Regions from separate parts of the Polaromonas sp. P1_G4 genome, predicted to be linked through region 1. Evidence: predicted binding sites of a transcription regulator. Region 1 holds the regulator's gene; each other region holds the start of a gene.

Region 1 (2,197 bases):
CGCTTCATCCTGCTGGATGAGCCCTTTGCCGGTATCGACCCCATTGCCGTGATCGAAATCCAGCGCATCATCGGTTTCCTCAAATCGCGCGGCATCGGCGTGCTGATCACCGACCACAACGTGCGTGAAACACTGGGCATTTGCGACCACGCCTACATCATCAGCGACGGCCATGTGCTGGCGCAAGGCACACCGTCCGAGATCGTGAACAACGCCGATGTACGAAGAGTCTATCTCGGCGAACACTTCAAGATGTGAAGATGGTTCCCCCCTGTTGTCGCTCACTTCGTGTAGCTCCCTCTCCCCCTCTGGGGACGGCGCCTGCGGCCTGGCGAAGCCAGTTCCGCGGCCCCTGCTGGCCGAAGACATGTCGTTTTATCTTTCCGCACATTTGAAAATCCAGTGAAACAAGGCCTGTCACTCCGCGTCTCGCAGCATCTTGCGCTGACGCCCCAGCTGCAGCAGTCGATCCGGCTGTTGCAGCTGTCGACGCTTGAGTTGAGCCAGGAGGTCGAGCAGATGCTCGACGAAAACCCGTTTCTGGAAGTGTCGGAAGAGACGGCGGTGCGCGAAGAGTTTGGGCTGGAGCACATCAACACGCCGGTAAGCCAGGACAGCCGCGAGTTTGAATCTGCTACGGATTCGATAGCTGGCGGCGCAGACGAGACTGGCGCTACAGCCCCGAATGACGCAGAAGTCAGTGCGGAGCCCAAGCTCGAGGAAAGCTGGGAAGGCGATGGCACGGTAGAAACCACGCCCGACGACAGCGAGTGGGGAAGCGACGCACCGGCGCGCAAGAACAACAATGAAGAGAGCGAAGCCGAGGCCTCCGACCTCACGGGCAGCCATGAGTCGCTGCAGGACCACCTGCACCGGCAATCGCTGAGCTTGCGCCTGTCGGAGGAAGATCGCGCCGCGCTGCACTTCCTCATTGAATCGCTCAACGACGACGGCTACCTTGAAGACAGCCTGGCGTCGCTCGCGGCCGGTCTTGCAAGAGATGACATGGCGCAGGCGGAAGAGCTGGAGCAGCGTTTTGCGATGGCGCTCAAGCTGCTGCACCACATGGAGCCTGRCGGTGTCGGTGCGCGCAACCTGGCGGAATGCCTGAGCCTGCAACTGCTGGACTGCAAGGACTGCGAAGAAACCCGCGCAGCCATTGCCATGTGCAAGCAACCCATGGAGCTGCTGGCCAAGCGCGATGTCAAGCGCCTGTCGCACCTGTGTGGGTTCACCGAAGCCGCCATCAAGGGCGCCATCACGGTGATTGGCCGGCTCGACCCCAAGCCCGGGCGCCGCTTTGTGAACGTGGAGCGCAACCTGATCGTGCCCGACGTCATCGTCATCAAATCGGGCCGGGGCTTCAAGGTTTCGCTCAATGGCGACGTCATGCCGCGCCTTCGCGTGCACGACATTTATGCCAATGCCCTCAAGCAGCACAAAGGCCAGGGCGGCCAGGCGCTGCAGCAGCGCCTGCAGGAGGCCCGCTGGTTCATCAAGAACATCCAGCAGCGCTTTGACACCATCCTGCGCGTAAGCAGCGCGATTGTGGAACGGCAGAAAAACTTCTTCACGCACGGCGAACTCGCCATGCGGCCGCTGGTGCTGCGCGAAATCGCCGATGAACTGGGCCTGCATGAGTCCACCATCTCCCGCGTGACCACGGCCAAGTACATGGGCACCCCTTTCGGTACTTTCGAGCTCAAGTATTTCTTCGGTTCCGCACTCGGCACCGAAACCGGCGGCAATGCTTCCAGCACAGCGGTGCGCGCGCTCATCAAACAATTTGTCTCGTCAGAAAGCCTCAAGAAGCCGCTCAGCGACAACCAGATTTCCGAAATGCTCAAGGAGCAGGGCATTGAATGCGCCCGCCGCACCGTGGCCAAGTACCGCGAGGCGCTCCGCATCGCGCCCGCCAACCTGCGCAAATCACTCTAGCCGCCCAATCAGGCCGCGCTGCCCCGCCCCTCAAAGTCAGTCATGAATCAACTCCAACTCTTTTTACCGTGCGCCGCAGGCGTCGAAACCCTGCTGGCCACCGAGGTCAAGCGTGTCACCGGGATCGACGGCAAAGCCTGGCGCGCCGGCGTGCAGCTGCAGGCTTCGTGGCGCGACGCGTTGCAGCTCAACCTGCACAGCCGMCTGGCGCAGCGCGTGCTGATCGAGCTGCAGCACAACCAGTACCGCAGCGAACAAG
Region 2 (2,197 bases), on a different contig from region 1:
GCGGCACTTCAGCTGCCATGCGGCGCACATTGGTGTCCATCAGGTTGTAGCGATAGCGGCCGCGGTACTCGTTGAGTGTTTCCGCGACCTTGCTGACCTCTTCGGTGACCACGTTGTTCCAGAGGGAACCATCAGCAAGCTTGACCTGCGCCGTGATGGGACCATCGGCGTAAATCGTGTCGCCACAATGCAGGAAGAAGTCAGGGTTGACCTTTCGCATCTGCTCGTAGATTTTCATGCCGCCCCATGCCTCGTTGATGCCCCAGCCTTGCCCGGCCGTATCGCCACTCCATGTGAAGCGCACGTCGCGTACAGCCTTGGCCCCTGCGCCGGCAGGCAGACGCAGGTGGCCGGCCACGGCTTCAGACAGCACACGTTCGTTATGCAGGTCTTGCAGCACCACCCGGTAGAAAATTTCCTGGCCCGCCGGCAGGCCCGTCAGGTCCACGCGCCCGGTGAAGTCGGTGTCGTCCATCAGGTAAGGGCCCCGCACGCGCGTGGCATTGGTAAAACTGGCGGTCGTTGCCCACTCGAGCCAAAGGCGTGAAGGCCGGTCGCTGCGGGTCCATATCACCGCGCCGTCCGCTTTTGGGTCGCCACTTTGAACCCCGTGGGCCATTTGGGGCCGCATGGCTTCGCGCGTGATGAGGGCAGGGGCTGACTGCGCCTTGGCGAGGCGGGGAAGCACCATGGCCGAGCCTCCCAACACGGCAGCAGTCGAATTAACAAATTGTCGGCGATCCATGGGTTTCTCCAGAAAAAGTAGTGGCGTTGGAMCGCCTATTCTTTTGGCAGGACATGTCAGCTTCATGAATCATCTGCCCGTCGAAAAGCTGTAGTGCTGCCGGGTGCGCATCGTCCAAGCCAGCGCCTGGGTGGCCAGACGATGTAACGGTTGGCACCAAAATATTTGTCAATGGCGTTGAAATGCACAAATTTGGGGCGACGCAATCGCCTCCGCAGTGCCTCCGGGGGCCAGCAAGGCCGGATCCGCGGTGTTTTGCTAGCGGCACGGTATGTGCTTGCATCCCTGAGGTCAGGCTGACGAAGGCCTGCGCAGGGTAAAGCGAGCTTCGCGGTGCCCAATCGATCTGAATGGATAACGGCGTCCACTTCGGTCTTCAATCTTTTTGAAGATCTCGAAGTGGATTTTTTTTTGGCAAAACAGGATTTAGAGGGATCGTATGGCTTATTTAGTGCCTTCGGAATTTGTGACCAAGATGGTGGATGCGGGTGAATCCAAAATCTTCATGTCTACCCGCGACACCGTGATCCGGGCCTATATGGCCGGCGCCATCCTGGCGCTGGCGGCCTGGTTCGCCGTCACCATCAACGTGCAAACCGGCCAGCCGCTGCTGGGCGCCGTGCTGTTTCCGGTCGGTTTTGTCATGCTCTACCTGTTCGGCTTCGACTTGCTCACCGGCGTGTTCGTGCTGTGCCCGCTGGCGCTGATCGACAAACGCCCGGGCGTCACGGTCAAGGGCGTTCTGCGCAATTGGGGCCTGGTGTTCACCGGCAACTTCCTGGGTGCCTTCACGGTGGCCGTGATGATGGCAATCTACGTCACCAACGGCTTTTCGACCGAGCCCAACGCCGTGGGCAAGGCCATCGGCGTTGTGGGCGAGAACCGCACGCTGGGCTACCAGAAGTACGGCGCCAACGGCATGCTCACATTGTTCGTGCGCGGCATGCTGTGCAACTGGATGGTGTCGGCCGGCGTGGTGGGGGCGATGATCTCCACCCAGGTGAGCGGCAAGGTGATCGCGATGTGGATGCCCATCATGCTGTTCTTCTACATGGTGTTCGAGCATTCCATCGTGAACATGTTCCTGTTCCCGTCCGGCCTGCTGCTGGGCGCGCATTTCACCATCATGGACTACCTGATCTGGAACGAAATTCCGACGGTGCTGGGCAACCTGGTGGGCGGCCTGGCCTTCACCGGCTTGACGCTGTATGCCACGCACATTAAAACCGGACCGTCACGTTCCTTTAAATAACCTGCTTTCAAAACAAAAGCTCCCGCGCATGCAAGATACAAAGATGCGCGGGGGCTTTGCCGGTACCCCACATGTCCAGTGAACTGAAGATATCGGCAGGTCAGTATTCGGACAAGGGCCGCAAGGAAACCAACCAGGATTTCCACGGCATCTATGTACCCAAAGAGCCGCAACTGAGCGCCAAGGGCATTGCCATTGCA
Region 3 (2,197 bases), on a different contig from region 1:
GCCATGGCTTCCTTGCCGTAGCCGATACGCTTGCCTATGCAGAAGGCGCCTACCAGGCCGGCGACAGCGGCGTTGATGTGCACCACGGTACCGCCTGCAAAATCCAGGGCGCCCATTTGCCAGATATAACCGCCCTTGGCGCTCATGGCGTCGGCGACTTCCTTGCCGGTGTAGGCGTCAGGGCCCATCCAGAACCAGACCATGTGGGCAATAGGTGCATAGCTGAAGGTGAACCAGATCGCCATGAACAGCAGCACTGCGGAGAACTTGATGCGTTCGGCAAAGGCGCCAACGATCAGCGCGCAGGTGATGCCGGCAAAAGTGGCCTGGAAGGCTGCGAACACGATCTCGGGGATCACGACACCCTTGCTGAAGGTGGCGCCATTGGCAAAGGTGCCCGCGACGTTGTCCCAGATGCCCTTCATGAAGAGCCGGTCGAAGCCGCCGAAGAAGGCGTTGCCTTCGGTGAAAGCCAGGCTGTAGCCATAGATAAACCACAGCACGACGATCATCGAGAACGTCACCATGACCTGCATCAGGACGGACAGCATGTTCTTGCTGCGGACCAGACCGCCGTAGAACAGGGCCAGGCCAGGCACGGTCATCATGATGACCAGCAGCGTGGAAACCATCATCCAGGCGGTGTCGCCTTTGTTGGGAACGGGCGCAGCGGCAGCCGGTGCAGAGGCTGCAGCTGCAGCGGCGGGTGCTGTCGCTGCGGCAGGCGCGGCGGCGGAAGCAGCAGCTTCAGCCGGCTTGGCTTCTGCAGCGGAAGCGGCGGGTGCAGCTGCCGGGGCCTGCGCCATCACGGCGCCGGTCGTCAGCAGGCTCAGTCCCAGTACAAGGGAGGCAAGTAGTTTTTTCATGTCTATGTTCTCTTCGTTTTTTGGGGTAAGCCTTACAGCGCTTCCTTGCCGGTTTCACCGGTACGGATGCGCACGACCTGCTCGAGGTTGTAAACAAAAACCTTGCCGTCGCCGATCTTGCCGGTGCGGGCGGCGCCCTCAACCGCTTCAATCACGCGATCCACCAGATCGTCGGAGACTGCTGCTTCGATCTTGACCTTGGGCAGAAAATCGACGACATACTCTGCACCGCGGTACAGCTCGGTATGGCCTTTCTGGCGGCCGAAGCCTTTGACTTCAGTCACAGTAATGCCTTGCACGCCAATGCCGGAAAGCGCTTCACGCACTTCGTCCAGCTTGAACGGTTTAATGATGGCCGTTACGAGTTTCATTTTCAGGGTTCCTCCAGGGATGAATAGGGAAGCAGCATCGTCAAGCACCACCTCAGCCGGATTAAGGCTTTTGTACGAGTCATTGCTGATGGAGTCTCCGTAGAAGCTCCAAAGGTTGGCAACTTGCGTGGACTTCTTAGCAGGTAACGTGCCAAAGACGCTTTGCATGGATGACCGGCCCGCCCCTGAACTTCGAGCGAACCTCCGCGAATCGCGCCGGATACGATGCACCAATAAAGGGCAATCAAGCGCACAATTTTGGAGCATTAAGCTAAAAAGGCATCACCAAGCCTGTCTTTAGTGCACGGCGGTCTTCTGCAACGTTCGTTTCTGGGACGGCCAGCACCAGGAGATCGGCGGCAAGAATGCCACGGCGGATCCTGGTACTGACACAACCAGGCAAGTGCACGGGACGAAAGTGAGTGCCACTATCGGATGCAGCGGGGCACACCTTTCTGGTGAACCAGCGGGTGGCTTCTCTCGCTAGGCGATACTCGTCTTAGGTGAAGGTATGGTGCACCTGCAACCCGGGATGGCCTCGGGTTCAGTTGTGATGCCGCCTCTGAGGGAGGAAGTTTCGAATGAGCTTGTCTTTAGTGCATAGCCGCGCCTTGTTGGGCCTGGAAGCAAGGCCCGTGCAGGTGGAGGTGCATCTTGCCAACGGTTTGCCCAGCTTTACGCTGGTCGGGCTTGCGGAAACGGAAGTCAAGGAAGCGCGTGAACGCGTGCGCTCGGCCATCCAGAACGCCGGACTGGAATTTCCCGCCAATAAACGCATTACGGTCAATCTGGCACCCGCTGATCTTCCCAAGGATTCCGGCCGTTTCGATCTGCCCATCGCGCTCGGAATCCTGGCGGCCAGCGGCCAGATCGACGCCCGCAAACTGGAAGGCTATGAGTTCGCCGGCGAGTTGTCGCTGGGCGGCGACTTGCGTCCCATTCGGGGAGCGCTTGCCATGA

Evidence for each region. Region 1 encodes sigma-54, which starts transcription at its own class of promoters, with help from an activator protein. Its sites were predicted from a motif close to TGGCANGNAANCTGCTTT; they were not measured.
Region 2: AC1D1X_RS03450 (formate/nitrite transporter family protein) is a predicted target of sigma-54. The motif match lies at 1,008-1,025, and genes of this name have one in related genera.
Region 3: glnK (P-II family nitrogen regulator) is a predicted target of sigma-54. The motif match lies at 1,374-1,391, and genes of this name have one in related genera.

Annotation. Positions count from the first base shown of each region.
Region 1 covers NZ_JBFUCA010000560.1:14-2,210, reverse strand. The annotation lists gene lptB (LPS export ABC transporter ATP-binding protein) at 1-258, shown strand, start outside; gene AC1D1X_RS20470 (RNA polymerase factor sigma-54) at 403-1,938, shown strand; partial or broken gene AC1D1X_RS20465 (class I SAM-dependent RNA methyltransferase) at 1,981-2,197, shown strand, end outside.
Region 2 covers NZ_JBFUCA010000037.1:721-2,917, reverse strand. The annotation lists gene AC1D1X_RS03455 (alkaline phosphatase D family protein) at 1-745, opposite strand, end outside; gene AC1D1X_RS03450 (formate/nitrite transporter family protein) at 1,185-1,997, shown strand; partial or broken gene AC1D1X_RS03445 (PP2C family protein-serine/threonine phosphatase) at 2,069-2,197, shown strand, end outside.
Region 3 covers NZ_JBFUCA010000022.1:15,482-17,678, forward strand. The annotation lists gene AC1D1X_RS02300 (ammonium transporter) at 1-866, opposite strand, end outside; gene glnK (P-II family nitrogen regulator) at 899-1,237, opposite strand; partial or broken gene AC1D1X_RS02310 (magnesium chelatase domain-containing protein) at 1,819-2,197, shown strand, end outside.